DNA from 3 places in the Kitasatospora fiedleri genome. Region 3 is predicted to be linked to each of the others. Evidence: riboswitches for the same ligand, from Rfam matches in the RefSeq annotation. Region 3 holds a riboswitch; each other region holds the start of a gene.
What was found. A riboswitch is a leader RNA that binds a small molecule or an ion and turns the genes downstream of it on or off. The one in region 3 is predicted to bind cobalamin.
Positions count from the first base shown of each region.

Region 1: it holds a riboswitch for cobalamin, as region 3 does, so the genes downstream of both, QMQ26_RS22610 (ribonucleoside-diphosphate reductase subunit alpha) here and metE (5-methyltetrahydropteroyltriglutamate--homocysteine S-methyltransferase) in region 3, are expected to answer to the same signal.
Region 2: it holds a riboswitch for cobalamin, as region 3 does, so the genes downstream of both, QMQ26_RS25965 (cobalamin biosynthesis protein) here and metE (5-methyltetrahydropteroyltriglutamate--homocysteine S-methyltransferase) in region 3, are expected to answer to the same signal.

Region 1 covers NZ_OX419519.1:4,888,645-4,898,533, reverse strand. The annotation lists gene QMQ26_RS22620 (helix-turn-helix domain-containing protein) at 587-1,573, opposite strand; gene QMQ26_RS22615 (GNAT family N-acetyltransferase) at 1,843-2,337, shown strand; cobalamin riboswitch at 2,566-2,692, shown strand; gene QMQ26_RS22610 (ribonucleoside-diphosphate reductase subunit alpha) at 2,863-5,277, shown strand; gene QMQ26_RS22605 (ribonucleotide-diphosphate reductase subunit beta) at 5,298-6,293, shown strand; gene def (peptide deformylase) at 6,365-7,003, opposite strand; gene QMQ26_RS22595 (tetratricopeptide repeat protein) at 7,107-8,090, opposite strand; gene QMQ26_RS22590 (HD-GYP domain-containing protein) at 8,198-9,532, opposite strand; gene QMQ26_RS22585 (HD-GYP domain-containing protein) at 9,529-9,889, opposite strand, start outside.
Region 2 covers NZ_OX419519.1:5,695,688-5,705,576, forward strand. The annotation lists gene QMQ26_RS25935 (hypothetical protein) at 1-230, shown strand, start outside; gene QMQ26_RS25940 (DUF4190 domain-containing protein) at 137-1,225, shown strand; gene QMQ26_RS25945 (cobyrinate a,c-diamide synthase) at 1,322-2,704, opposite strand; gene cobO (cob(I)yrinic acid a,c-diamide adenosyltransferase) at 2,718-3,314, opposite strand; gene QMQ26_RS25955 (putative cobaltochelatase) at 3,320-5,374, opposite strand; gene QMQ26_RS25960 (cobyric acid synthase) at 5,410-6,957, opposite strand; gene QMQ26_RS25965 (cobalamin biosynthesis protein) at 7,106-8,044, opposite strand; cobalamin riboswitch at 8,076-8,205, opposite strand; gene QMQ26_RS25970 (MarR family winged helix-turn-helix transcriptional regulator) at 8,307-8,825, opposite strand; gene QMQ26_RS25975 (VOC family protein) at 8,889-9,257, shown strand; gene QMQ26_RS25980 (NIPSNAP family protein) at 9,370-9,687, shown strand.
Region 3 covers NZ_OX419519.1:413,624-423,512, reverse strand. The annotation lists gene QMQ26_RS02300 (enoyl-CoA hydratase/isomerase family protein) at 1-409, shown strand, start outside; partial or broken gene mmsB (3-hydroxyisobutyrate dehydrogenase) at 406-1,289, shown strand; gene QMQ26_RS02290 (enoyl-CoA hydratase) at 1,286-2,059, shown strand; cobalamin riboswitch at 2,181-2,418, shown strand; gene metE (5-methyltetrahydropteroyltriglutamate--homocysteine S-methyltransferase) at 2,568-4,874, shown strand; gene QMQ26_RS02280 (hypothetical protein) at 5,000-5,215, shown strand; gene metF (methylenetetrahydrofolate reductase [NAD(P)H]) at 5,248-6,162, opposite strand; gene folP (dihydropteroate synthase) at 6,325-7,203, shown strand; gene QMQ26_RS02265 (short-chain fatty acyl-CoA regulator family protein) at 7,272-8,726, shown strand; gene QMQ26_RS02260 (bifunctional 2-methylcitrate synthase/citrate synthase) at 8,736-9,872, opposite strand.

The DNA of each region.
Region 1 (9,889 bases), 4.5 Mb from region 3:
GCTGCCGCAGCCCGGCGGCACGGAAACCCGACCCCCGGCCCGGCCCCCGCCACGGGGCCGCGAGCGCCTGCGGCTCGTCCCGGACGGGCGACTCCCGGCAGGGGCACCCCGGGCCCGGACGCCCTGCTGCCGCAGCCCGGCGGCACGGAAACCCGACCCCCGACCTGGCCCCCGCCACGGGGCCGCGAGCGCCTGCGGCTCGTCCCGGACGGGCGACTCCCGGCAGGGGCACCCCGGGCCCGGACGCCCTGCTGCCGCAGCCCGGCGGCACGGAAACCCGACCCCCGACCTGGCCCCCGCCACGGGGCCGCGAGCGCCTGCGGCTCGTCCCGGACGGGCGACTCCCGGCAGGGGCACCCCGGGCCCGGACGCCCTGCTGCCGCAGCCCGGCGTCCGCGGCCCGGTCCCTCGTTCCAGCCCTTCGTTCCAGCCCTTCGTTCCAGCCCTTCGTTCCAGCCCTCGTTCCGGCCCTCGTTCCAGCCCTTCGTTCCAGCCCTCGTTCCAGCCCTCGTTCCGGCCCTCGTTCCAGCCCTTGGTTCCAGCCCTTGGTTCCAGCCCTCGTCCCCGCTCCCCCGCCGTGCCCCGGTCAGGCGTCCTGGTACTGCGGCCCGGCGGCGCGGCGCGGGCCGCCGAAGGCTCGGCGGTAGGCCTGCGGGGTGGTGTCGAGGCGGCGGCCGAAGTGGTGTCGCAGGGTGGCGGCGTTGCCGAAGCCGCAGCGGGTGGCGATGGCGTCCACGCTCTCGCCGGTGGACTCCAGCAGGTGCTGCGCGAGCAGCACCCGCTGGCCGGTCAGCCAGCGGTGCGGGGTGGTGCCGGTCTCCTCCCGGAAGCGGCGGGCGAAGGTGCGCGGCGACATGTGGGCGAGCCGGGCGAGCTGGTCGACGCCGGTCTCCCGGTCGAGGTGGCGGCGCATCCACTCCAGCACCCCGGCCAGCGACTCGCCGCCGCCCTCGGGCACCGGCCGGTTGATGAACTGGGCCTGGCCGCCGTCCCGGTGCGGGGCGACCACCATCCGGCGGGCGATCGCCCGGGCCACCTCGGCGCCCTGCACCTTGCGGACCAGGTGCAGGCAGGCGTCGATGCCCGCGGCGGTGCCGGCCGAGGTGATCACCGGGTGGTCGTCCACGTACAGCACGCCGGGTTCGACGGTGGTCAGCGGGAAGCGCTCGGCCATCAGGTCGGCGTAGCGCCAGTGGGTGGTGCAGCGGCGGCCGTCGAGCAGGCCGGCCGCGCCGAGCAGGAAGCTGCCGGAGCAGATCGACAGCAGGTGGGCGCCGCGGTCGTGGGCGGCCCGCAGCGCCGCGCAGACCTCCTCGGGGTAGTGCGCGCGGATGCCGGTGGCGGTGGCGATCACCAGGTCGGCCCCGGCGATCCGCTCGGGGCCGTGCGGGACGTCGACGGTGAAGCCGGAGTGGGTGCGCATCGGGCCGGGGCGGTCGCCGACCAGGGCGAAGTCGTAGACCGGCAGGCCGCTCTCGCTCCGGTCCAGGCCGAACACCTCGCAGGCCACCCCCAGTTCGAAGGGGTGGACCTCCTCCAGCACCACGACGGCGACGTTCTCCAGCTTCCGCATCCGGCCAGCATGGCAGTGGCAGGATTTCGTGGCAATGGTGCGTTCCTGCCACTCGTCCGGCCCCGGCCGGGCGCGGACAGTGGAGGCATGACCACCGCACTCGCCCTGCTGGGCCTCCTCGGCAGTTTCGGACTCCTCGGCGTCCTGGTCGGCCGCGACCTGGACCGCAACGGCCGGCACGGCCGCGACGACGTGCACCGGCCGGGCGGCTACCCGTTCGACCCGGACCTGGCCGACCCGCGCCGGCGGCCGTCCGGCACACTGTCCGGATGCGCTCCCCGACCGTCCGCCGCGCCCTCGACCGCGACCTCGCCGGAGCCGGGGAGGTCAGCGTCGAAGCCTTCGTCGGCGACGGCCACACCCGCCCCGACTCCCCGTACGCCGAACTCCTCCGCGACGCCGCCCGCCGCAACCGGGAGGCCGAGCTCCTGGTCGCCGTCGACGACGGCGGGGCGGTGCTCGGCTGCGTGACCTTCGCGCCCGGCGGCACCGCGTGGGCGGACGTCGCGCACCCCGACGAGGGCGAGATCCGGATGCTCGCGGTCGGCGCGGCGGCCCGCGGGCGCGGCGTCGGCCGGGCCCTGGTGCGGGCCTCGATCGCGCGCAGCCGGGAACTGCGACTGGCCGGGATGGCGTTCTCCACCCGGCCGACGATGACCGCCGCGCACCGGATCTACGACGCCCTGGGCTTCGTCCGCAGCCCCGCGCGGGACTGGTCGGCGGCGCCCGGCACGGACCTGTGGGTCTACACGACGCGGTTCTGAGGGCGGGCCCCGAGCCGGGCCCCGAAGCCGTCCGCAGGCCGTCCGCGGGCGGGTTCACGAGCGGGCCCACGGGCAGTCAGTGGGCGGTTCGCGGACGGTTCGTGGGCGGTCGGCGGACGGTTCGTGGGCGGCCGGCGGACGGTTCGCGGACGGTTTCGTTGTCTACGCGCGGCACCGCCGACGCGACACGCGCTACTACATCTGGTGCTTCCAGTTCCAGCCACCACAACATGTATGCTCACTCTCGCTGTCGACGCAGGGGAATCCGGTGCGAATCCGGGACTGCCCCGCAACGGTGAGCGGGTTGCTGCGACGCCCGCGCAGTCCGAGGACCTGCCGACGGTGTGCGACACGGCATCCCCGCAGACGCCATGCAGCACAGCTTTTCCGTCCGGTCTCGCGGGCGGACCGGGGGTGGTCTTCGCGCGCCGGAACGCGTTCTCGTTCCTTCGTGCCGCCCTCCCCTGGCCGCGTGCGGTGCCGGACGACCCGAGCCACGTCCGCCGCCACAGGAGAGAGTGCGCCTTGACCGTCGCCGCCTCAGTCACCCTGCCGTCCCAGGTATCCGCCGACGCCTTCACCGATCCCGGTGCGGCGCTGCTCCGGCTGCTCACCGACCGCAGCACCGACCTCCCCCAGGTGGACCCCGGCCACGTCGCCGCCGCCGCGCTGCGCGGCCGCCACGCCGGCTCGGACTTCGCCGAGCTGCGCGGGCTGGCCGTGGAGGCCGCCGCGTCGATGATCGCCGAGGACCCGCAGTACTCGAAGCTGGCCGCCCGCCTGCTGGCGCTGGAGATCCGCGACGAGGCCGCCACCCAGGGCGTCACCTCGTTCTCCTCCTCGGTGGCCGCGGGCCACGCCGAGGGCCTGATCGGCGATGCCACCGCCGCGTTCGTGGCCGAGCACGCCGGCCTGTTCGACTCGCTGATCGACGAGGCGGGCGACGACCGCTTCGAGTACTTCGGCCTGCGCACCGTGCAGTCCCGCTACCTGCTGCGCCACCCGATCACCCGCAAGGTGGTCGAGACCCCGCAGCACTTCCTGCTGCGGGTGGCGGCGGGCCTGGCGGTCGGCACCACCGAGGAGTCGGTGCGCGAGGTCGCCGAGCTGTACACCCTGATGAGCCGGCTGGAGTACCTGACCAGCTCGCCGACGCTGTTCAACTCCGGCACCCGGCACCCGCAGATGTCCTCCTGCTACCTGCTGGACTCGCCGCTGGACAACCTGGACTCGATCTACAACCGGTACGCGCAGATCGCCCGGCTCTCCAAGCACGCCGGCGGCATCGGCCTGTCCTACTCGCGCATCCGCTCCCGCGGCTCGCTGATCCGCGGCACCAACGGCCAGTCGAACGGCATCGTGCCGTTCCTGCGCACCCTGGACTCCTCCGTGGCGGCGGTCAACCAGGGCGGCCGGCGCAAGGGCGCGGCCTGCGTGTACCTGGAGACCTGGCACGCCGACATCGAGGAGTTCCTGGAACTCCGCGACAACACCGGCGAGGAGGCCCGGCGCACCCACAACCTGAACCTGGCGCACTGGATTCCGGACGAGTTCATGCGCCGGGTCAACGCCAACGCCCACTGGTCGCTGTTCTCCCCGGCCGACGTACCGGAGCTGGTCGACCTGTGGGGCGCCGAGTTCGACGAGGCGTACGTCAAGGCCGAGCTGGCCGGCAAGGCCGTGCGCACCATCCCCGCGCAGACCCTGTACGCCCGGATGATGCGCACCCTGGCGCAGACCGGCAACGGCTGGATGACCTTCAAGGACGCCTCCAACCGGGCCGCCAACCAGACCGCGCTGCCCGGCCGCACGGTGCACTCCTCGAACCTGTGCACCGAGATCCTGGAGGTCACCGACGACTCCGAGACCGCGGTCTGCAACCTCGGCTCGGTCAACCTGGGCGCGCACGTCGCCCCCGGCGCCACCGCCGCCGACCTGCTGAACGCGATGGACTGGGACCGGCTGGACGCCACCGTCCGCACCGCGGTGACCTTCCTCGACCGCGTGATCGACATCAACTTCTACCCGACCACCGAGGCCGGCACCTCCAACTCCCGCTGGCGGCCGGTCGGCCTGGGCGTGATGGGCCTGCAGGACGTCTTCTTCCAGCTGCGGATCGACTTCGACTCCGCCGAGGCGAAGACCCTCTCCACCCTGATCTCCGAGCGCATCATGCTCACCGCGTACGAGCGCTCCGCCGACCTGGCCGAGAAGTTCGGCCGCCACGAGGCGTACGGCGAGACCCGGGCCGCCCGCGGCCAGCTGCACGTCGACCACTTCGGCTCGGCGAACCCGCGGTGGACCGAGCGCTGGGAGGCGCTGCGCGCCCGGATCGCCGAGGTCGGCCTGCGCAACTCGCTGCTGCTGGCGATCGCCCCGACCGCGACCATCGCGTCCATCGCCGGCGTGTACGAGTGCATCGAGCCGCAGGTCTCCAACCTGTTCAAGCGCGAGACGCTGTCCGGCGAGTTCCTCCAGGTCAACCCGTACCTGGTGCGCGAGCTCAAGGAGCTGGGCGTCTGGGACCAGCAGACCCGGGACGCGCTGCGCGACGCCAACGGCTCCATCCAGGAGTTCAACTGGCTGCCGCAGGAGGTCCGTTCGCTGTACCGCACGGCGTGGGAGCTGCCGCAGCGCGCGCTGATCGACCTGGCCGCCGCCCGCCAGCCGTACATCGACCAGAGCCAGTCGCTGAACCTGTTCATGGCCGCGCCGACCATCGGCAAGCTCTCCTCGATGTACTCCTACGCCTGGAAGGTCGGTCTGAAGACCACCTACTACCTGCGCTCGCGCCCGGCGACCCGGATCGCCCAGGCCGCGTCCGGCGCCACCCGCACCGCCGCCCCCGTGCCGGTGCAGACCCCCACCCTCTCCCAGGCCGAGCAGGACGCCATCGCCTGCTCGCTGGAGAACCCCGAGTCCTGCGAGGCCTGCCAGTGAGCACCGAAGACCAGAAGAAGATGCTGCTCGACCCGGGCTTCGAGCTGACGCTGCGTCCGATGCGCTACCCGTCGTTCTACGACCGGTACCGGGACGCGATCAAGAACACCTGGACCGTGGAGGAGGTGGACCTGCACTCCGACGTCGCCGACCTCGCCAAGCTCTCCGAGGGCGAGCGGCACATGATCGGCCGGCTGGTCGCGTTCTTCGCCACCGGCGACTCGATCGTCGCCAACAACGTGGTGCTGAGCCTCTACAAGCACATCAACTCCCCCGAGGCCCGGCTCTACCTGTCGCGGCAGCTGTTCGAGGAGGCCGTGCACGTCCAGTTCTACCTGACGCTGCTCGACACCTACCTGCCCGACCCGGAGGACCGCAACGCCGCCTTCGCCGCGGTGGAGAACATCCCCTCCATCGCGCAGAAGGCCCAGTTCTGCTTCACGTACATGAACGCGGTCGACCACCTCGACTCGCTGCAGAGCAAGGAGGACCGCCGGGCCTTCCTGCTCAACCTGATCTGCTTCGCGGCCTGCGTCGAGGGCCTGTTCTTCTACGGCGCGTTCGCCTACGTGTACTGGTTCCGCAGCCGCGGCCTGCTGCACGGCCTGGCCACCGGCACCAACTGGGTCTTCCGCGACGAGTCGATGCACATGGACTTCGCGTTCTCGGTGGTCGACACCGTGCGCGAGGAGGAGCCCGACCTCTTCGACGACAAGATGGCGCAGCAGGTCACCGAGATGCTGGAGGAGGCCGTCGAGGCCGAGCTCCAGTTCGCCCGCGACCTGTGCGGCGAGGGCCTGCCCGGCATGAACACCGAGTCGATGCGCGAGTACCTCCAGGCCGTCGCCGACCAGCGCCTGGCCCGCCTCGGCCTGCCGATCCGCTACGGCTCCACCAACCCGTTCGGCTTCATGGAGCTCCAGAACGTCCAGGAGCTCACCAACTTCTTCGAACGCCGGGTCTCCGCCTACCAGGTGGCCGTCGAGGGCTCGGTCTCCTTCGACGACGACTTCTAGGCCGCCCCGCCACCGACGACGAGGGCCGCACCCCGGCGGGGTGCGGCCCTCCGCGCGTGCCCGCCGCGGCGTCAGTCGTTCGGGACGGTGGCGTACTTGGGGGTGCCCTCGGCCATCTGCCGCAGCGCGTCCTTGCGGTCGCGCTTGGAGAGGCGGTCGATGTACAGGTAGCCGTACAGGTGGTCGGTCTCGTGCTGGAGGCAGCGGGCGAAGAAGCCGGTGCCCTCGACCCGGACCGGGTTGCCGTCCTTGTCCTGGCCGGTGACGGCCGCGTGGTCGGGGCGGGCCAGCTCCTGGTAGGCGGTGGGGACGGACAGGCAGCCCTCCTGGCCGTCGTCCAGCACCCGGCGGCCGGCCGGCAGCTCCTCCAGGACCGGGTTGACCACGTGGCCGACGTGCCGGACGCCCTCGTCGTCGGGGCAGTCGTAGACGAAGACCTTCAGGTCGACGCCGATCTGGTTGGCGGCCAGGCCGACGCCCTCCGCCGCGTACATGGACTGGAACATGTCGTCGATCAGCGCGGAGAGTTCGCCGTCGAAGGCGGTGACGGTCCTGACCTCGCGGTGCAGCACCGGGTTGCCGACCACGGTGATCGGACGGGCGGTGCCCTTCGTCAGGTCGGGCTCCTCGCCCACCACCCGCTGGGGCTCGGTGTCCTCGTGCGCGTGGTCGTGTCCGTGCTCGTGCTCGTGGTCGTGGTGCTCGGCCATCGCTCGGTTCCGCTTTCGTCCGCATCCGCCTGGTGTACCGGTCCAGGGTACGGGGCGCGGTCCGGGGCGGGGTCACCTCCCGGCCCCTCGGGACGCGGCGGGGTCAGCAGACCTCTTCGAGGTCCCGGTAGGCGCGGGTGACGGGGGAGGCGGCGGCCCAGCGCTCCAGCAGGGAGCGGACCAGGCCGGCGGGCGCGGCGATCCCGCACTCGCGCTCGACCTGCCAGGGGCCGCCGGCCGCGCCCTGGCTGAGGTGGCTGAGGTGGCCGGGGTGCAGCGGGTCGCCGTCGTCGTGCGGGTCGTGGTGGGCGGTGTGGCCGTCGTCGATGGCCATCCGGGACTCCGAGCAGGTGCGGCACAGCAGCCGCACCGAGGAGGTCCAGTCCTCGGCGGCGTACCCGGCGTCGGCCACCGTCTTCTCCAGCGCGTCCCGGTCGGCGGCGGTGGCGGCCTGGAGCAGCACCACCCAGGTCGGCACCGGGGACGGCGCCCACAGCTCGATCTCGTCGAAGACCGGGTAGGCGACGCCGTCGGCGACCCGCTCGCCGTGCGGGGCGCCGTCGTGCAGCACCACCTCGCCCCAGCGGCGGCCGGAGGACGGCAGCGGGATGGACAGCACCTCGATCCGGGCCGGGTCCAGCCGCCGGCCCCACACCACCTCGGACTCGCCGTCCGGGGACAGCCGCACCGGGGTGGTGCCCAGGTCCAGCTCGATCGGCCCGTCCAGGGCGGGCCCGCCGGGCAGCCGCAGCCCGTACGCCTGCCAGGCCCGGCGGGCCAGCGGCCAGTCCTGCAGGGCGGTGGCGGTGATGCCGAGGTTCCACCAGTCCGGGGCGCCGTGCTGGCGGTCGAGCAGGGCGACGGCGCGCAGGCCGGCCGAGCGGGCCTGCTCCCAGTCCCGGCGGAACTTGTGCAGCAGGGCCAGGTTGAACCAGGAGTCCGACAGCCACGGCTCCAGGTCCGCCGCCATCACCAGCAGCGCCCCGGCGTCCTCGTAGCGGCCGTCGCCGATCAGGGTGAACGCACGGTCGGTGGTCTGCCGCCAGGTCGCCGACGGACGGTGCCGTGCGCGGTGGAAGATCCTCACGTTGGTCCCTTGCCGTCGGTCGTCACCGGGTCGCCCCGCCTCCGGGTCTTCCCGCCACGACCGCATCCAACCACGCCCGCACCCGGCCGCGCGCCCCGCGCGGCCATTCAGGCCGCCGGGCGGCAGCGGCGGTCCGGACCGCGGGCGGCGCGGTGGCCGCGGCGGCCGAGCCGGGCCAGCGCGTCCAGCACCACCGGGTCGTAGCCGGGCCCGGCTTCCAGCCGCAGGTGCTCCAGCGGGTCGAGCAGGCCGCCGCGGGGGCGGTCGGCGGCGGCGGTGCGCAGGTCGTCGTGGGCGTTGGCGACCCGGATGATCCGGGAGGCCAGCGGCAGGGTGGGGTCGTGCCGGCCGTCGGCCAGGCGGCACGGGTCGGCCAGCCGGGCGACCTGCTGCCACACCTGCCGGGGCACTCCGGTGCGCTGGATCACCTCGCTGCCGAGCCGGGCGATGCGCTGCTGCTCGCCGTCGGGCAGCAGCGCGGTGGCCCCGCCCGGGACGGGTTCGACCAGCGACAGCTGCCCGATGTCGTGCATCAGCGCGGCGTACTCCAGCAGCGTCAGCTCCCGGCTGCCGAGCCCGAGTTCGCGCCCCAGCGCGCACGCCGTGTCGGCGACCCGGCGGGCGTGCCCCGGGGTGGTGTACCCGGCGATCTCGGTGGCCCGGGCCAGCGTCTCGATGGTCTGCCCGGTGGTGGCCCGCACCGCGACGGCCCGCCGGAACGAGGTCTGGGCGAGGATCAGCGGCAGGCAGAACACCGGCAGCGCCCACAGCCCGGCCTCCCCGGCGAGCAGGCTCAGCAGCAGCCCGGTGGCGACCTGCGCGGAGCCGATGCCGAGCAGCGCGTGCAGCTGGTCCTCCAGCGCGGCGGCGTACCGCAGCCCGGTGCGGGCGGCCTGCTGGGCGGCGGCCAGCACCGCGTCGCCGAGCGCGGCCAGCGCGGCCACGCCCGCCAGCAGCGCCCCGTACGCGGGGCCGGGCAGCCGGTCGGTGAGGCCGGTGTTGTACAGCGGCTGGAACAGCAGCGCGGCGAACGCGACGGTGACCAGCCGGCGGGCGGCGGCGTCCAGCCCGGCGGGCGGGGTGCGCGGCCGGTGCCGGGCGGCGGCCAGCACGGCCTGCCCGCCGAGCTGGGCGCCAAGCCCAAGCAGGGTGCCGGCCGCGGTGACGCCCGCGACCTGGAGCACCCCGTGCGTGGTGGGCAGCCCGTGCAGCGGCCCGAGCAGCGCGTACGCCAGGGCGACGGCGGTGGCGACGGGCGCGGGTTCGCGGTCGCCGGGCAGGGCGGGCCCGGCGCACTGGCCGAGGCCGATCAGCACCGCGAAGGCCAGCGCGACCCGGCCCTGGGCGACGCCGTCGGCCAGCGCGTGCAGCACGGCGGCGGCGGCGAGCGCGGCGGAGGCGGCGAGCAGCAGGTCGGCCGGGGCCGGGCGGCGGGTGGTCACGCCGCTCCCCCGGTCGGCAGGCCGGTGCCGGACTGCTGCGGCAGCCGGGCCGGCTCGGGCACGCCGAGCGGGATGTCCGGCACCTCGCCGTCCCAGCCGCCGGGCGGTGGCGGTTCGGGCTGCCAGCCGTGCTCGGCGACGGCCTCGACCAGCGCCGAGACCATCATCGGGTCGAACTGGCTGCCGGCGCACCGCTCCAGTTCGGCGACCGCCTCCGGGACGGGACGGCCGCGCCGGTAGGAGCGGGTGGAGGTCATCGAGTCGAAGGCGTCGGCGACCGAGATGATCCGGGCGAACTCGGGAATCCGGTCCCCGGTCAGCCCGTGCGGGTAGCCGCGGCCGTCCATCCGCTCGTGG
Region 2 (9,889 bases), 5.3 Mb from region 3:
CCGGTGCGCCCGCGCCCGCCGCCAACCCGTGGGCCCCCGCCCCGGACGGCCGGCAGCCGTGGGGGAGCGGCGCCTTCCCGCCCCGCAGGGCCCGTACCCCGGCCCGGGCCCGTACCCGGGCCAGGTGCCCGGCCAGGTGCCGGGTCAGTTCGGGGCGCCCGGCTACCCGGCGTTCCCGCAGCAGCGGTCGCTGTACACCAACGGGCTGGCCATCGCCTCGCTGGTGGTGAGCTTCCTGTGCTTCTTCGGCACCGCCGCCGTCATCATGGGCCCGATCGCGCTGCGCCAGATCAAGCGGACCGGCGAGCGCGGCCGGGGCCTGGCGATCTCGGCCATCGTGATCGGCTCGATCTGGGCGGTGCTCTTCGCGGTCGTGCTGGTCGCCAACGCCCTCGACCCGGCCTCCGGCCAGGACGACGGCGACGGCCGCCCGACCTCCACCCGCCACGGTTCCGCGGTGGTGCCGGCCGCCTCCGCGCTGCGGCTGGAGGTCGGCGAGTGCTTCGACCTGGTCGGGACGCTGGTGACCAAGCGGGTCGACTGCGCGCAGCCGCACAAGGGCGAGGTCTTCTGGACCGGCATCCCGGTCGAGACGGGCGACTACCCGGCCACGAGCGTGCTGGAGGACGAGGCGGAGAAGGGCTGCACCGACCACGTCGACCAGTACGTGATGGACACCTGGACGCTCGGCGACTCGCTGGACTACCGCTACGTCTACCCCGACCGGAACAGCTGGGACGCGGTCGGCGGCCGACGGCTGGTCTGCTTCTTCACCGACAGCAAGCCGCTCACCGCCCCGCTGCGCAAGGACCAGACCACCCTGACCTCCGACCAGCTGCACCTGCTGCTGGCCACCAACCAGTTCGACCGGGCCTGGGCCGAGGCCCCGAACGAGGACCTCGACGTCGCGGACGACCCGGCGGCGTTCCGCACCTGGGCCGACGGGCTGGCCGCCGCCGCCGACAAGCAGGCCGCGCTGCTCGCCGGGGCGCAGTGGACCACCGCCGACCGGAAGACCGTCGACCGGCTGGTGGGCGAGTCCCGGGAGGCCGCCCGGCACTTCCGGGCCGCCGGGAAGCTGACCGGCGCCGAGGACATCGAACGCGAGCTGACGGCCGGCTACCAGCACCTGGGCGACGACCTGATCCTCGACCTGCGCCGCGGGCTGGGCCTGGCCACCCACGACCAGGAGCCCGCCAAGCACCCCTCGAACCAGGCGGTCTGACCCCGCCGCGTCCCGTGCCGCCCCACCGGGGCCGGGTGACACCCCGTCACCCGGCCCCGGCCGCGTCCGGCCCGGGTCACCCGCCCGCGCCCGGGTTCAGCCCCGCCCGGCCGCCCGCCCGGCCGCCCACGCGGCGGCGTGCCGGACCAGCCGGGCGGGCAGCGCGGGCGCGCCGGTCCAGTGCAGGTGCAGGTAGGAGGCGTGCACCGAGCCGTGCAGGTGGCCCTCGGTGTGCGGGCCGGCGGGGGTGCGCCAGCCCCAGGCGGGGGACGGGCCGGCCGCCGGGTCGGTGGCGGTGCGGTGGAACTCGTGGCCGCGCACCCGGGTGCCGGCCGCCGCCAGCGGCGAGTCGGCGAGCGCCACCGCCTCCCGGTAGCCGAGGGTCAGCCGGGGCGTCATCCGGGCCGTGGAGTCCAGCACCCCGCACATCGGCAGGCCGTCCAACTCCCGTCCCAGGTACAGCAGTCCGGCGCACTCGCCGACCACCGGCGCACCGCTCGCGGCCAGGTCGGCGACCGCCCCGCGCAGCGCCGCGTTGGCGCTCAGCTCGGTGACGTACACCTCGGGGAAGCCGCCGCCGATCACCAGCGCGGCCGTCCGCTCGGGCAGCCGCTCGTCGTGCAGCGGGTCGAACGGCACCACCTCGGCCCCGGCGGCGGCCAGCAGTTCGGCGTTCTCCGCGTACGAGAAGGAGAACGCCGCGCCGCCCGCCAGCGCGACCCGCGGCCGGGGCCCGGTGAGCGGCTCGACCTCGGCCGCCGGGTCCCAGGGCGCGGCGGACAGCGGCGGGGCGGTGCGGGCCAGCGCCAGCACCGCGTCCAGGTCCACGGACCGGCCGACGAGTTCGCCCATCTCGCGCACCGCCCGCAGCGCCTCGGCGGAACGCTCCACGGCCGGGACCAGGCCCAGGTGCCGGGACGGCGTGTCGACCGCCCCGGCCCGGCGCACCGCGCCCAGCACCGGCACCCCGGAGCCCTCCTCCAGGGCTTCGCGCAGCAGCGTCTCGTGCCGGTCGGAGGCGACCTTGTTCAGGATCACCCCGGCCAGCCGGACCTCCGGGTCCCAGGACGCGAAGCCGTGCACCAGCGCCGCCACCGAGCGGGACTGCGAGGAGGCGTCCACCACCAGCACCACCGGCGCCCGCAGCAGCTTCGCCACCTGCGCCGTGGACGCCAGTTCGCCCCGCCCGGCCGCCCCGTCGTACAGGCCCATCACGCCCTCGACCACCGCGACGTCCGCCCCGGCCGCGCCGTGCGCGAACAGCGGGGCGATCCGCTCCGGGCCGCTCATCCAGGCGTCCAGGTTGCGGCCCGGGCGCCCGGCGGCCAGCGCGTGGTAGCCGGGGTCGATGTAGTCCGGGCCGACCTTGTGCGGGGAGACCGCCAGCCCGCGCGCGGCCAGCGCCGCGATCAGTCCGGTGGCCACCGTGGTCTTGCCCGCCCCCGAGGAGGGCGCGGCGACCACCAGGCGGGGTATCACGTCGTTCAACTCGCTACCACTCGATACCGCGCTGGCCCTTGCGGCCCGCGTCCATCGGATGCTTCACCTTGGTCATCTCGGTGACCAGGTCGGCCAGTTCGAGCAGCGGCTCGGGCGCGTACCGGCCGGTCACCACCACGTGCTGGCTGCCCGGGCGGTCCCGCAGCACCCCGACCACCTCGGCCACGTCGATCCACCCCCAGTGCAGCGGGTAGGTGAACTCGTCCAGCACGTAGAACCGGTACGTCTCGGCCGCCAGGTCCCGCTTGACCTGTTCCCAGCCCTCCCGGGCCGCCTCCTCGGAGGACTCGATGTCGCGCTGCACCCAGGACCAGCCCGAGCCCATCTTGTGCCAGGCCACCGTGCCGCCCTGCCCGGACTCGCCGAGCACCCGCAGCGCGTTCTCCTCGCCGACCTTCCACTTGGCCGACTTCACGAACTGGAACACCCCGACCGGCCAGCCCTGGTTCCAGGCCCGCAGCGCCATCCCGAACGCCGCCGTGGACTTCCCCTTGCCCGGCCCGGTGTGCACCGCCGTGATCGGCAGCGTCCGCCGCTGCCGGGTGGTCAGCCCGTCGTCCGGGACGTTCTCCGCCACTCCCTTGGGCATGTCGCTCACGCCGCCTTTCGCATCGTCGTCATGGTCGTCCGGGTCTCCCGCACCAGCGAGGCCACGCCCTCGGCCCGCAGTTCCTCCAGGCTCACCGCGTCACCGTTCAGGTGCGCCGCCAACTCGCGTGCCAGGCCCAGCCGGACGGGGCCGGACTCGCAGTCCAGCACCACCGCGGCCACGCCCTGCGCGGCCAGCAGCCCGGCCGCCCGGCGGGCCCGCGCCAGCGCGTCCTTGCCGCCGGTGGCCCGGCCGTCGGTCACCACCACCAGCAGCGGACGCCGGTCCGGGTCGCGCAGCCGCTCCACCCGCAGCACCTCGTGCGCCCGCAGCAGGCCCGCCTCCAACGGCGTCCGGCCGCCGGTCGGCAGCTGCTCCAGCCGGGCCGCGCCCACCTCCACCGAGGAGGTCGGCGGCAGTGCCAGCTCCGCGTCCGCGCCCCGGAAGGTCACCATGCCGATCTTGTCGCGCCGCTGGTAGGCGTCCATCAGCAGCGACAGCACAGCGCCCTTGACGGCCGTCATCCGCTGCCGGGCCGCCATCGACCCCGAGGCGTCCACCACGAACAGCACCAGGTTCGACTCCCGCCCCCGGCGGACCTGCTCGCGCAGGTCGTCCCGGCGCAGCACCAGCGCCCGGCCGCTGCGCCCGCGCGCCGCCTGGTGCGGCGCCGCCGCGCGCAGCGTCGCGCTCAGGTGCAGCCGGGAGAGCCGGCCCCGCGGGCGGCGCGCCCGGATGGTGTGCCCGGCGTCCGTCTCGGCGGGGGAGCGGCGACCCTGCGCGCCCCGTCCCGTCCCGTCCACCTTGAACAGCCGCGTCCGGTAGGGCTGTTCGGACGCCACCGGCGCCGACTCCCGCCCGCCGCCCGGGCGCTGCCGCGGCGGGGCGGGCGCCTCGGTCGGACCCTCCTGCGCGGGCAGGTCGTCGGGACCGGACGGCTCCGGCGCGCCGCCACCGCCGTCCGGCCCGCCGCCGTCGCCGCCGTCGCCGCCGTCCGGGCCGCCACCGTTCTCCGGTCCGCCGCCGTCCGGGCCACCGTCCGGGCCGTCGTCCTCCGGCGGGCCCTGGGGCTCCTCCGGCTCCTCCGGCCGGTGCTCGGCCAGCGTCCGGTCCAACTGCTCCTCGTCCAGCCCGGGCGCGTCGAACGGGTTGCGCCGCCGCCGGTGCGGCAGCGCCAGCCGGGCGGCGGTGCGGACGTCCTCCTCCCGCACCTCGGTGCGGCCCGCCCAGGCGGCCAGCGCCACCGCCGTGCGCGCCATCACGATGTCCGCCCGCAGGCCGTCCACCTCGAACGCCGCGCAGACGGCGGTGATCTGACGCAGCGCCAGGTCGGAGAGCTCCACCTGCGGCAGCAACTCCCGGGCGGCGGTGATCCGTTCGGCCAGTTCCCGCTCCCGGTCGGCCCAGCGCGCCGCGAAGCCGGTCGGGTCGGCGTCGTAGCCGAGCCGCCGGCGCACCACCTCGGCGCGCTCGTCCGCGTCCCGGGTCGCCGCGACCTCCACCGTCAGGCCGAACCGGTCCAGCAGCTGCGGGCGCAGCTCGCCCTCCTCCGGGTTCATCGTCCCGACCAGCAGGAACCGCGCCGCGTGCCGCACCGACACGCCCTCGCGCTCCACGTACGAGCGGCCCATCGCCGCCGCGTCCAGCAGCAGGTCCACCAGGTGGTCCTGGAGCAGGTTCACCTCGTCGATGTACAGCACCCCGCGGTGCGCCTTCGCCAGCAGGCCCGGCTCGTACGCCTTCACGCCCTCGGCCAGCGCCCGCTCCAGGTCCAGCGAGCCGACCACTCGATCCTCGGAGACGCCCACCGGCAACTCCACCAGGAACGCGGGCCGTTCGGCACCCGCCGCCCCCTGGTGCGGCCCGTCCGGGCACTGCGGGTCCACCGCCGCCGGGTCGCAGGCGAACCGGCAGCCCGCCACCACGTCGATCGACGGCAGCAGCCCCGCCAGGGCCCGCACCATCGTCGACTTCGCGGTCCCCTTCTCGCCGCGCACCAGCACCCCGCCCACGGCCGGCGAGACCGCGTTCAGCAGCAGCCCCAGCCGCAGGTCGTCCATGCCCACGATCGCCGTGAACGGATAACGGGCCTCGGTCACTTGGCACTCCCCATCTCCAGTGGGGCCGGAGCCCCGGGCGGCACGAACGGCAGACCCGCCGGTGCCCCGTTCTCGATCAGCTTCCACAGCGCGTCCGTGTCGGCGTGCTCCGCGACCAAGTCGCCCAGTGCGTCCAGCCGTTGTTCGCGGGCGGCGGCGAAGCAGGTGTCCGGCGCCGGGACGAAGGACCGCCCGGCGGCGCGGGCCGCCTCGGCCAGGAACGCCCGCCGGAACGCGTCGTTCTCCAGCACGCCGTGCCAGGTCGTCCCCCACACCGCGCCGGTGCGGCAGCCGTCCAGCGGTCGGCCGGCGGCGTCCGCGACGAACGGCTCGCCGCCCTCCACCGCCACCACGCCGTGGTGGATCTCGTACCCCTCCACCCGCTCGCCCAGCGCCACCCCCGACGGCCGGGCCAGCACCTTCTCGGCGCCGAACACCACCCGGGTCGGCAGCAGCCCCAGGCCGTCCACCGCACCGGCCTTCGACTCCACCTCGTCGACGATCTCCCGCCCCAGCATCTGGTACCCGCCGCACACCCCCAGCACCGGCAGCCCCGCCGCGACCCGGGCCGCCAGCGGCTCCGCCAGCCCCTGCGCCCGCAGCCACGCCAGGTCGGCGACGGTGGCCCGGGTGCCCGGCAGCACCACCAGGTCGGCGTCGGCCAGCTCCTCCGGGCGGGTCGCCCAGCGCACCAGCACGCCCGGCTCCTGCGCCAGCGCGTCCACGTCCGTGAAGTTCGACAGCCGCGGGAAGCGCACCACCGCGACCCGCAGCACCTGCGCCCCCACCGGCGCGCCCGCCGCCGGGCGCGCCGCGACCGAAGCCAGGTCCAGCGAGTCCTCCGCGTCCAGCCACAGCCCCTGGAGCATCGGGAACGTCCCCAGCACCGGGCGGCCGGTCAGCTGCCGCAGCATCTCCAGGCCCGGCGCCAGCAGCCGGGCGTCCCCGCGGAACTTGTTGACCAGCCACCCCGCGACCAGCGACTGGTCGTCCGGCGACAGCAGCGCCAGCGTCCCGAACATCGACGCGAACACCCCGCCGCGGTCGATGTCCCCGACCACCACCACCGGCAGCCGGGCCGCCGAGGCCAGCCCCATGTTGGCGATGTCCCGGTCCCGCAGGTTGATCTCCGCCGGGGAGCCCGCGCCCTCGCACACCACCACGTCGAACCGCGACCGCAGGTCCGCCAGGCACTCCAGCGCCCGCTCCAGCAGGACGGGCTTGCGCTCCCGGTAGTCCAGCGCCCCGACCTCCGCCACCGCCCGCCCCAGCAGCACCACCTGACTGCGCCCGTCGGCCCCCGGCTTCAGCAGCACCGGGTTCATCGCCGCCTCCGGCGCCACCCCCGCCGCCTGCGCCTGCATCGCCTGCGCCCGCCCGATCTCCGCCCCGTCGACCGTCACGAAGGAGTTCAGCGACATGTTCTGCGCCTTGAACGGCGCCACCCGCACCCCCTGCCGGGCCAGCCACCGGCAGATCCCCGCCGTCACCACGCTCTTCCCCGCATCCGAGGTCGTACCGGCCACCAGCAGCGCGCCGTTCACGGCAGGACTCCTTCACAACGGAGGGGAAGAGGGGAGGGCGCAGCGGCCCGGACGGGACGCGGGAAACGACGGACGGAGGCGGGCGGTCCGCCGGAACGGGCCGGAGCCGGAGCCGGTCGCCCCGCCCGCGCGCGCCGCGCGCTCGGGTTCACCCGCGCCGCCCGGCCAGGACGGCCCGCGCGGCGAGCGTCGTGGCGAGGGCGAGCGCGCCGACCCGGCGCGAGAGGCGGCAGGCCCGTTCGATGTCGGGGGCGCCGACCGGCGGCAGCTCCGCGCCGAGGACCGGCCGGTGCTCGACCCGCTCGCCGTAGCGCAGCGTCCCGCCCAGCCGGACGCCCAGCGCGCCCGCGAACGCGGCCTCCGCCTGGCCCGCGTTGGGGCTCGGGTGCGCGGAGCCGTCCCGCCGCCAGACCCGCCAGGTCCGCCCGGGCGCGCCGGACGCGGCGACGGTGAGCAGCGCGGTCAGCCGGGCGCCCGGCCAGCCCGCGACGTCGTCCAGCCGGGCCGCGGCCCAGCCGAAGCGGCGGTAGCGCGCCGACCGGTGCCCGACCATCGCGTCCAGCGTGTTGACGGCCCGGAAGGCCAGCAGCCCCGGCACGCCCGCCACGCCGCCCCACACCAGGGCGTTGACCACCGCGTCGGCGGTGTTCTCGGCGACCGACTCGACCACCGCCCGGGCCACCTGCCGCTCGTCCAGGCCGGACGGGTCGCGCCCGCACAGGTGCGGCAGCCGCTCCCGGGCCCCGGCCAGGTCGCCGTCCGCCAGCGAGCGCCCGATCGTCCGGGCCTCCCGGGTCAGCGACGTCCCGCCCAGCACCGTGAAGGCCGCCGCGGCGGCCAGCGCCCCCGCCGCGAGCGGCGAGCGCCGCGCCGCCCGGACGGCCAGCCCCGCGCCGCCCGCGACCGCGCCGACCGCGAGCGCGGTGTGCAGCGCCCCGGCCCCGCGGTGGTCGTGCCACAGGCTGCGCTCCAGCCGGGCCGCGGCGGTGCCGAACAGGGCGACGGGGTGGCCGCGCCGGGGATCTCCGAACCGGGCGTCCGCGAGGTATCCCGCGGCCGCGCCCACCAGGTACGGGGCTGCCCCCATGGCGTTGTGTCCTCACTCAGGGTCCGCGCCCCGGATCGACGGAACGGGGGCCAGAGTCTCCTGACTTCCGGTCACCCCGCGCGGGGTGTTCCGGTCACAGTGGCGGGACCGCGCCGGACTCGCACCGGCTTCCTCTGCTTGCCTCCGTTTGGCCCGAAGATCCCACCACGCCCGCTTCGGGGCAGTCAACCGAGCCGGCGGAGGGTTTGGTCACACCCCGGACCGGGCCCCGCCGGGCGGGTCGGCGGGGCAAGGTGCCAGCTCAGGAGGGGTGTGCGGCGGGCGCGCCGGCGCCGCCCTCCCGGCCGTCCCGGTGGTCCGGGCCGTCCGGGCCGTCGCGCAGCGAGCGGACCATGCTCCGCAGGCTCCGGAGCGCGTCCGACCGCTCGGCCTCGGTCATGCCCGCCAGCATCCTGACCTCGACGGACCGGACCGCCGCGCTGGCCCGCTCCAGGCTCCGCCGCCCCCGGGGGGTGAGCCGGGCGGGCAGGGCCTTCCCGACCGGGGGCTCCGCGGGCCTGGTCACGTAGCCGTCCCGCTCCAGGTTCTGGAGCAGCACGTTCATCGACTGCCGGGTCACGAACGCGCCGCGCGCCAGCTCGGAGTTGGACAGGCCCGGCCGCTGGGCCAGCAGTTCGAGGCAGGAGTAGTGCGTCACCGTCATGCCGAGCGGCCGCAGCACCTCCTCCATGGCCGAGCGCAGGACGCTCGACGCCTCCTTCAGCAGGTAGCCCAGTGAGCTGTCCAGGTCGATGCCGGGGCCGGGGCCGCTTTGACTCATGTCAGTAGTCTGACATACGTTGGTGCGTGTCAGGAATCTGACACGAAGGAAAGGAGCACCGCCATGCCCGCCACCGGCCCCGACTTCCTCTCGCTGCAGGCCCGCGACCTCGCCGCCTCGCAGGCGTTCTACGAGCGCTACCTCGGCCTCGTCCGCTCACCCGCCGGACCGCCGCACGCCGTCGTCTTCGCGACCCGGCCGATCGCGTTCGCCCTCCGCGAGCTCGTCCCCGGCACCGACCTCGACTCCGCCGCCCGGCCCGGCATCGGCACCGCGATCTGGCTGCACGCCACCGACGTCCAGACCGTCCACGACGCCCTCGCCGCCGACGGCCACACCATCGTCTCCGCGCCGATCGACGGCCCCTTCGGCCGGACCTTCACCTTCGCCGACCCCGACGGCTACCACGTCACCCTCCACGACCGCGCCTGAGACCGCGCCCGAACCCGCGTCCGACCGGCCGGCGGCTCGGCCTCCGCGTGCGAGCGGCTGGTCCCGGGGGAGCGGGGACGGCCCGCGCGCGCCAACTCGCCAGCCTCGACGCATGATGACCTGCGTAGTGGAGTACGTGATCGATCCGGCGCAGATCGAAGCCTTCGAGAGGTTCGGGCGCCGCTGGATGGAGTTGGTCAACCGGCACGGCGGCACGCACCACGGCTACTTCCTGCCGGCGGAGGGCGCCAGCGACAAGGCGCTCGCCCTCTTCAGCTTCCCCAGCCTCGCAGCCTACGAGCAGTACCGGACCCTGTTCGGCAAGGACCCCGATTTCGTCGAAGCGGACCGCATCAGGGACGACAGCGGCTGCGTCCTGCGCTACGAACGCACCTTCATGCGCCCGCTCCTGCCGGACCCCTCCCCGTGACCCGGGACGGACATCCTCCCGCGCCCCCGCCGCCGCCCTTCCGGCGCCGGCACACCGCGGGCCTCGGCCCTGCCGCTCCTGCCCGACGGACCGGCAGATCCCGGCTGCCTCACCGGCCGGACCACCCACGATCCGACCGGGCGGTCGCCATCGGACCGCGTACGGCAGCGAAGCGCCGGACCTGAAGGCCGTCCGCGCCCGG
Region 3 (9,889 bases):
CGGCCGACACCGCGAGTGGATCGACCACTGCTACGCGGCGGGCACGGTGGAGGAGATCCTCCACCGGCTCCGGAACAGCGGCGAAGCGACGGCGCGACAGGCCGCCGACCGCATCACGGCCAACTCGCCGAGCGCGGTGAAGGCCACGCTGACGGCCCTGCGCCGGGCCCGTGCCCTCGGACCGCTGGAGGCCGTCCTCGACCAGGAGTACCGCACCTCCTGCGCGGCTCTCACCACACCCGACCTGGCTGAGGGGATCCGGGCCCAGGTCATCGACAAGGACCGTGCCCCGCGCTGGAACCCGGCCACCCTGGAGGCCGTCACCCCGGCGGCCGCGGCCCGCTACTTCGCCCCGCTCGGCGACCGCGAACTCGGCCTCGCCGCCCACGACCTCCTGGAGCGCTGGTGACCCACGACATCGCCTTCGTCGGGCTCGGCAACATGGGCGGCCCGATGGCCGCCAACCTCGTCGCGGCCGGACACCGGGTGACCGGGTACGACCTCGTCGCACGGCCCGGGACAGGGCCGCCGGCCGCGGGGTGGCGGTCGCGGACTCGGCCGCCGCCGCGGTCGCCGGGGCGGATCTGGTGATCACCATGCTGCCGACCGGGCGACACGTTCTGGACGCCTACCGGGAACTGGCCCCGGCCGCCCGTGACGCGCTGTTCGTGGACTGCTCCACGATCGCGGTCGAGGACGCCAGACAGGCAGCCGACCGTGCCCGGGCCGCCGGGCACCGGGCCGTCGACGCACCGGTCTCCGGCGGCGTGGCCGGTGCGGAGGCGGCGGGCCTGACCTTCATGGTGGGGGCCGACGGTGCCGACTTCGCCGCCGCGGAGCCCGTGCTGGCGGCGATGGGCCGCCGGGTCGTCCACTGCGGTGCTTCCGGTGCCGGGCAGGCCGCCAAGATCTGCAACAACATGATCCTCGGCGTCTCCATGATCGCGGTCAGCGAGGCGTTCGTCCTCGGCGAGCGCCTGGGCCTGAGCCACCAGGCCCTGTTCGACGTCGCCTCCGCAGCCTCCGGGCAGTGCTGGGCACTGACCAGCAACTGCCCGGTGCCCGGCCCCGTCCCCGCCAGCCCCGCCAATCGGGACTACGCGGCGGGATTCGCCGCCGCGCTGATGGCCAAGGACCTCGGGTTGGCCGCCGAGGCGGCCGCCACCGCCGCAGTTCCGGCCGAACTGGGCGGCCGGGCAGCCGAGCTGTACGCGGCCTTCGCCCGGGGCGAGGAGGCGGGGCTGGACTTCTCCGCGATCATCCACACCCTCCGGAAGGACCCCGCATGACGTACGAGACGATCCGGGTCGAACGCAGCGGGCGGGTGGGGCTGATCACCCTCGACCGGCCGAAGGCGCTGAACGCCCTCAACACCCAGCTGATGACCGAAGTCGTCTCCGTGGCAACGGAGTTCGACCGTGACCCGGAGATCGGCTGTCTGGTCGTCACCGGCTCGGAGAAGGCGTTCGCCGCCGGGGCCGACATCAAGGAGATGCAGGCACTCGCCTTCGTCGACGCCTACCTGGGCGACTGGTTCGCGGCCTGGGACCGCTTCGCTGCCCTGCGCACACCGGTGGTCGCCGCGGTGTCCGGGTACGCGCTGGGCGGCGGCTGCGAACTGGCGATGATGTGCGACGTCCTGTTGGCGGCGGACAACGCGAGGTTCGGCCAGCCGGAGATCAAGCTCGGAGTCATCCCCGGCATCGGAGGTTCGCAGCGGCTGACCCGGGCGATCGGCAAGGCCAAGGCGATGGAGCTCTGTCTGACCGGCCGGACGATGGACGCCGAGGAGGCCGAACGGGCCGGCCTGGTCTCCCGGATCGTCCCGGCGGACCGGTTGCAGGCCGAGGCCCTGGCCACCGCCGGGACGATCGCCGCGATGTCCGCCCCGGCGGCGGTCATGCTGAAGGAGAGCGTCAACCGCGCCTTCGAGACGATGCTCGCCGAGGGCGTCCGCTTCGAACGCAGGCTCTTCCACGCGGTCTTCGCCACCGCGGACCAGAAGGAGGGCATGACGGCGTTCGCCGAGAAGCGCGCACCGTCGTTCACCCACCGCTGATCCGCCGACGGGGTCTTGTGGGCTCGCCGCAGAGCCTTCTGCGGCGAGCCCACAAGACCCCGCTCATCTCAGGATGCGGACGATTTGGCGATTCTTCCCACGGCACCTCGGTGTTGGCCGTATTCTGGCCGGTGCAGCTGGTTCGCCCCGTCCGCCAGGCGGGGCGTCGTAAGAGGGAACCCGGTGACGCCTTCAACGGCCAGTCCGGGACTGCCCCGCAGCGGTGAGTGGGAACGACCGCCGTCATACGCACTGGGTCCGGACGGACCTGGGAAGCGACGGCCAGTAGGTGCCCGGGAGTGTCGAACTCCCCGGGTGTGCCCGCGAGTCCGAAGACCTGCCCGCTGTCCGTGCGCGACCGTTCGCGCGCGGTCTTCCGGTGACCTCGTGGGCGGGTCGGCGTGCATACCAGGCGGAGCCGTGTCGGCGTCCGTCCGGTTCGGCATACCTTCGCGTCCTCGTCCCGTCCCGGGCCCCTTGAGGAGACAGACTCGCGAAGGAGAGTCCCTTGACCACGAAGTCCGTAGCCGCGGCAACCGTTCACGGATACCCCCGCCAGGGCGGGAACCGGGAACTGAAGAAGGCGATCGAGGGCTACTGGAAGGGCGCCGTCACCGCGGAAGCCCTGCTGGCCACCGCCGCCGACCTGCGCCGGAGCAACTGGAAGCAGCTCGCCGAGGCGGGCGTCCAGGAAGTCCCCACCGGCGACTTCTCGCTGTACGACCACGTGCTGGACACCACCGTCGCCGTCGGCGCGATCCCGCCCCGGCACCGGGCCGCAGTGGCCGCCGACCCGCTGGCCGGGTACTTCGCGATGGCCCGCGGCACCCAGCAGGTGGCGCCGCTGGAGATGACCAAGTGGTTCGACACCAACTACCACTATCTGGTGCCGGAGTTGGGCCCGGACACGGTGTTCGCCGCGAACTCCGCCAAGGCCGTCGCCGAGTTCGGCGAGGCGCTCGCGCTCGGCCACGCCGCCCGCCCGGTGCTGGTCGGCCCGGTCACCTACCTGCTGCTCGCCAAGCCCGCGCCCGGCGTGGCCGCCGACTTCGAGCCGCTCACCCTGCTGGACCGGCTGCTGCCGGTGTACGCGGAGCTGCTGGCCGACCTGCGGGCGGCCGGCGCCGCCTGGGTGCAGCTCGACGAGCCCGCGCTGGTGCAGGACCGCACCCCGGCCGAACTGAACGCGGCCGCCCGCGCCTACCGGGAGCTGGGCGCGCTCACCGACCGGCCGAAGCTGCTGGTCGCCTCCTACTTCGACCGGCTCGGCGAAGCCCTGCCGGTGCTGGCCAAGGCCCCGATCGACGGGCTCGCGCTGGACTTCACCGGCCCGGCGGCGGGCAACCTGAGCGACCTGGCGGCCGTCGGCGGGCTGCCCGGCAAGCGGCTGGTCGCGGGCGTGGTCGACGGCCGCAACGTGTGGATCAACGACCTGGAGAGGTCCCTGGCGACCCTGGGCACCCTGCTCGGCCTGGCCGACACGGTGGACGTCGCCCCCTCCTGCTCACTGCTGCACGTCCCGCTGGACGCGTCCGCCGAGCGTGACGTCGACCCGCAGATCGGCCGCTGGCTGGCCTTCGCGAAGCAGAAGGCCGCCGAGGTGGCGCTGCTCGCGCGCGGCCTGCGCGAGGGGGCGGTCTCGATCGCCGCGGACCTGGCCGCCAACCGGGCCGACCTCGCCTCCCGCGCCACTTCGCCGATCACCCGCGACCCGGCGGTCCGGGCCCGGGCCGCCGCCGTCACCGACGCCGACGCCCGTCGGGCCCAGCCCTACCCGCAGCGCGCCGAGGCCCAGCGCGCCCGGCTCGGCCTGCCGCTGCTGCCCACCACCACCATCGGCTCCTTCCCGCAGACCACCGAACTGCGGGTGGCCCGTGCCGACCTGACGGCCGGCCGGATCGACACCGCTGCCTACCGCGAGCGGATGGAGACGGAGGTCCGCGAGGTGATCGCGTACCAGGAGAAGGCCGGTCTGGACGTGCTGGTGCACGGCGAGCCCGAGCGCAATGACATGGTGCAGTACTTCGCCGAGCAGCTCACCGGCTACCTGGCCACCCGGCACGGCTGGGTGCAGTCCTACGGCACCCGGTACGTGCGTCCGCCGGTGCTGGCGGGCGACATCTCCCGTCCGCACCCGATGACGGTCGACTGGTACCGCTTCGCGCAGGGCCTCACCGACCGCCCGGTCAAGGGCATGCTGACCGGCCCGGTCACCATGCTGGCCTGGTCGTTCGTCCGCGACGACCAGCCGCTGGCCGACACCGCCCGGCAGGTCGCCCTCGCCCTGCGCGACGAGGTCGCGGACCTGGAGGCGGCGGGCGCTGCCGTGATCCAGGTCGACGAACCCGCGCTGCGCGAGACGCTCCCGCTGCGTGCCGCCGACCGCTCCGCGTACCTGGACTGGGCCACCGAGTCCTTCCGGGTCGCCACCTCCGGGGTCCGCGCCGACACCCAGATCCACACCCACATGTGCTATGCCGAGTTCGGTGCCGTCATGACGGCGATCGACGACCTCGACGCCGATGTGATCTCCCTGGAGGCCACCCGCTCGCACATGGAGGTCGCCGGTGAACTGGCCGAGGCCGGCTATCCGCGCGAGGTCGGCCCGGGCGTGTGGGACATCCACTCCCCGCGCGTCCCCTCCCCCGAGGAGGCGCTGGCACTGCTGCGGGCCGGGCTGGCCGCGATCCCCGCCGAACGCCTCTGGGTCAACCCGGACTGCGGCCTGAAGACCCGCGGCTGGACCGAGACCCGGGCCTCGATCGACAGCCTGGTCACCGCCGCCCGCACCCTGCGGGCAGAACTGGCCGACTGAACCACCGGGAACAGGCAGGAAGGGCGGGTGCGGTCCGTGAGCCGCGCCCGCCCGGACGGTCGGCTCCCCGCCCGGGACCGTCCGGGGCGGGGAGCCGGCCGTCGCAGTGACAGAGGGGGTCGTACATGAGCAGGAGGCCGCTGCCGCGCCGGGTCCGGATCGACGGTGAAGTCCTGGTCGTCATTTCGGAGAAGGAGTACGAGGGACTGCTGGCCACCCGCCGCCAGGTGGGCGCCATCGGAGCCCGGACGCGGGTCCTCCAACAGGCACTCGCGGACGCGCTGGCCCGGCTGGCCCTGGCCGAGGGCGGTGGTGGCGCGCCGGACCGGGAGCCGTCCTGACGGGCGGGGGCGGCCCGGACCGCCCCCGCCCGTCAGGACCGGGACAGACCGAGGTTCTGGTAGATCTCGCTGGTGACGGTGGAGAAGTTCATGGTCATGAAATGCAGGCCGGGAACTCCTTCGGAAAGCAGTCGGCGGCACATGCCGGTGGCGTGTTCGATCCCGATGGAGCGAACCGCCGCGGTGTCGTCCCCGTGTGCTTCCATCCGGGCGGAGAAATCGGCCGGAATGGCCGCTGTGCTGAGCGTGGGAATGCGTCGGAGTGACCGGATGCTGGTCACCGGCATGATTTCCGGAATCACCGGGATATTGCATCCGGCGCCCTGGAGCCGGTCGCGGAAACGGAGGTAGCTGTCCACGTCGAAGAACATCTGGGTGATCGCGTAGTCGGCACCCGCGCGCCACTTCCCGACGAAGTGGCGGATCTCCGCCTGCCAGTCGGGGGAGCGCGGGTGCCGCTCGGGGAAGGCGGCCACCCCGACGCAGAAGTCCCCGGACTCCTTGATCAGGGCCACCAGGTCGGCGGCGTACTCCACCCCCTCGGGGTGCCGGTTCCAGGGGCCCAGCGGGTCGCCGGGCGGGTCGCCGCGCAGGGCCAGGATGTTGCGTACGCCCTGGTCGGCGTAGTGCCCGAGGATGTTGCGCAGCTCGGCCACGCTGTGGCCGACGGCGGTCAGGTGGGCCGCCGGAGTGAGCGTGGTCTCCTGCGCGATGCGGCCGGTGACGCCCACCGTCCGCTCCCGGGTGGAGCCGCCGGCACCGTACGTCACCGAGACGAAGGTCGGTGCCAGCGCCTCCAGCCGACGGATCGCGTTCCACAGCCCGGCCTCCGCCTCGGCGCTGCGCGGCGGCATGAACTCGAACGAGTAGGAACGCTTTCCGGTGGCCAGGAGATCACGGACGGAGACCGCCCGGTCGGTGCGGATGGACGAGGTTCCCAGTGTCATGAAAGCAGGCTATCCGGTGCACGCGGAACTGTCCCCGGCAGTCCACCCTGTGATACGGCTGGATTTCGCCGGGTGAATGCGGAGGTGCGGAATTTCCGAAGGAGGGGAAAGGCGGTCGGACGGGTGGCGGGGCAGGCTGCGGTGATGCCGCACAATGAGGGCATGGAAAGACCTTCGCACGGACTCGCCGGCGTCCCCGACCACCACCGCTGCGCGGTGATGGGAATCCTCAACGTCACACCGGACTCCTTCTCCGACGGGGGCCGCTGGCTGGACCCGGGACGGGCCGTCGCACGCGGACTGGAGCTGGCGGCCCGGGGCGCCGACATCGTGGACGTCGGAGGGGAGTCCACCCGCCCCGGCGCGCGCCGCATCCCCGCCGAGGAGGAACTCGCCCGGGTGCTCCCGGTGGTGCGGGGCCTGGCCCGACAGGGCGTCCCGGTGAGCGTCGACACGATGCGGGCCGAAGTCGCCGAGGCCGCGGTCGACGCGGGGGCCGGTCTCGTCAACGACGTCAGCGGCGGTCTGGCGGACGAGGCGATGGCCAAGACGGTCGCCCGGGCGGGCGTGCCGTTCGTGCTCATGCACTGGCGGGGGCAGTCCCGGCGGATGGACGACCTGGCCGACTACGGGGACGTGGTCGCCGAGGTAGTCGAGGAGGTGCGCCGCCGGATGGACGCGGTGGTCTCGGCCGGCGTCGATCCGGAGCGGATCGTGGTCGATCCCGGGCTCGGCTTCGCCAAGGGGCGCCGGGACGACTGGGCGCTGCTCGCCTCCCTGGACGCCTGGGCCGCGCTCGGCCGCCCCCTCCTGGTCGGGCCCTCCCGCAAGCGCTTCCTCGGCGAGCTGCTGGCCGACCCCGCCACCGGCGAACCCCGCCCGGCCCGGGAGCGGGACGCCGCCACCGCCGCGACGGCCGCCCTGGCCGCCGCGCAGGGCGCCTGGGCGGTGCGGGTGCACGAGGTCGGGGCCGTCGCCGACGCGGTCCGGGTCGAAGCCGCCCTGCGGGCCCACCGGGCGGGGCGTGCGACCGCCCCCTGACGCACCCGAACGAAAGACCATCCGGAGAAAAAGACCATCCGGGAAAGAGGAGAGAGGTACGCCGCACCATGGCACCACCCGTCAGGCGCAAGGTCTTCGCCCACGCGAAGCTGCGGCGGTTGCGCCGCGAGCACGGCATGAACCAGGTCGAGTTGGCGCACGAGCTGGGCCTCTCGACCAGCTACCTCAACCAGATCGAGCACAGCCGGCGGCCCCTGACCGCCGCGGTGCTGCTGCGGATCTCCGAAGTCTTCGGCGTGGAGCCGGAGTTCTTCTCCGAGGCGGAGGAGGAACGGCTCGCCACCGACCTGCGGGCCGCCCTCGCCGACGAGGCGTGCGGCCCCGCGGTCGCGGCGGAGGAGGTGGTGGAGGCGAGCCGGAACCATCCGGACGTCGCCCGGGCGCTGGTCGCGCTGCACCGCCGCTACCGGGAGGCCGTCACCCGGGTCGCCGAACTCGACCACCCGGGGGGTGCCGCCGCGGCGCTGGTGCCCGCCGAACCCCACGACCAGGTGCGGGACTTCTTCTACGCGCACCACAACCACATCGCGGTCCTCGACGCGGAGGCCGAACGCACCGCCGCCGCCCTCGCCGCGGACCCGAGCGGCCGCACGGCCGCGCTGGTGGCCAGGTTCGGCGAACGGCACGGGGTGCGGGTGCTGGACGCCGACCCGGGCGACCGGGCCGAGATGCGCCGGTTCGACCCGGCGAGCGGCACCCTGCGCCTGTCGCCCTGGCTGGCGGACGGCCAGCGGGCCTTCCAACTCGCCACCCAGCTCGCGCTGCTGGAACACCGCCCGCTGCTCGACGCCCTGGTCGCGGCGGCCGAACCGGCCTTCACCTCCGCGCAGGCCGCCGACCTGGCCAGGATCGGTCTCGCCAACTACTTCGCGGGCGCCCTGCTGATGCCGTACTCCGCCTTCCACACGGCCGCGGAGGAGGTGCGCTACGACATCGAACTGCTCCAGGCACGCTTCGGCGTCGGTTTCGAGACGGTCTGCCACCGGCTCTCGACCTTGCAGCGCACCGGCCGACGGGGCGTGCCGTTCTCGTTCCTGCGCGCCGACCGGGCGGGCAACATCTCCAAGCGGCAGTCGGCGACCGACTTCCACTTCTCCCGGCTGGGCGGCACCTGCCCGCTCTGGACCGTCTACGAGGCGTTCTCCGCCCCCGGGCGGATCCTCACCCAGGTCGCCGAGATGCCCGACGGCAAGCGCTACTTCTGGATCGCCCGGACGGTGACCCACGGCGGCCACGGCCACCGGGCGCCCCGCAGCGAGTTCGCCGTCGCCCTCGGCTGCGAACTGCGCCACGCCCACCGTCTGGTGTACTCCGAGGGGATCGCCCTCGACGGGGGGCGGGCCGCGACCCCGATCGGCCTGGGCTGCCGGATCTGCGAACGGACCGACTGCGCCCAGCGGGCCCGCCCCCCGGCCGCCGGCCGGCTCGTGGTGGACCCGGACCGGCGCACCCGGGTCCCCTACCCGGTGGCCGACGGGGAGGAGTACCCGGGAGCCGGGTGAGCCCGGCGGCTACACGGAGGCCGGCACCGGCCGCTGGCCGGGGCCGTCGTAGGAGGCGAGCGGGCGGATCAGGGCGTTGTGGGCGAGCTGTTCGATGATGTGGGCGGTCCAGCCGGTGATCCGGCTCATCACGAAGATCGGGGTGAAGACGGGGGTGTCGAAGCCCATCAGGTGGTAGGCGAGGCCGGCCGGGTAGTCGAGGTTGGGGTGGATGCCCTTGCGCTCCAGCATGGCCTCGCGCAGGGCGGTGTGCAGGGCGGCCAGCCGGGTGACCTCCGGGTCGGCGGACTGCGCGACCAGCCGGTCGAGGGCGGCCTGCATGATCGGGACGCGGGAGTCGCCGTTCTTGTAGACGCGGTGGCCGAAGCCCATGATCTTGCGCTTGGAGGCGAGCGCCTCGTCGAGCCAGTCGGCGGCGCGGTCCGGGTCGCCGATCTCCTCCAGCATGTGCATCACCGCCTCGTTGGCGCCGCCGTGCAGCGGACCCTTGAGGGCGCCGATCGCGGCGGTGACGGCGCTGTAGAGGTCGGAGAGGGTGGAGGTGACCACCCGGGCGGTGAAGGTGGAGGCGTTGAAGCTGTGTTCGGCGTACAGCACCAGGGAGATCTCGAAGCAGCGCACCACCTCGGGGGCGGGCACCGCGCCGAAGCACATGTGGAAGAAGTTCTCGGCGTACCCGAGGTCCGGGTCCGGGGCGATCGGTGACAGGCCGCGGCGGCGGCGCTGGTCGGCGGCGACGACGGTGGGCAGTTTCGCCAGCAGGTTCAGCGACTTGGCGAGGGCGGGGGCCGGGCGGCCGTCGTCCTCGGTGGGGTCCTCGGCGCCGAAGAAGCTGACGGCGGTGCGCAGCACGTCCATCGGGTGGCAGGTCTCGGGCAGCTTGGCCAGCAGTTCGGCGGTGGTGCGGTCGAGCGGGCGCAGCGCGCTCTCGCGGGCGCGGAACTCGCGCAGCTGGGCCGGGTCGGGGAGTTCACCGTGCCACAGCAGGTGGGCGGTCTCCTCGAAGGAGCGGTGGGCGGCCAGCTCCTGGACGGGGTAGCCGCGGTAGGTGAGGGAGTTGGTCTCCTGGATGACGGTGGAGATCCCGGTGGTGTCGACGACGACACCGGCGAGGCCGCGGTGGACCCCGGGCGTGGTGGCGGGCATGGGTGAACCTCCGGTGC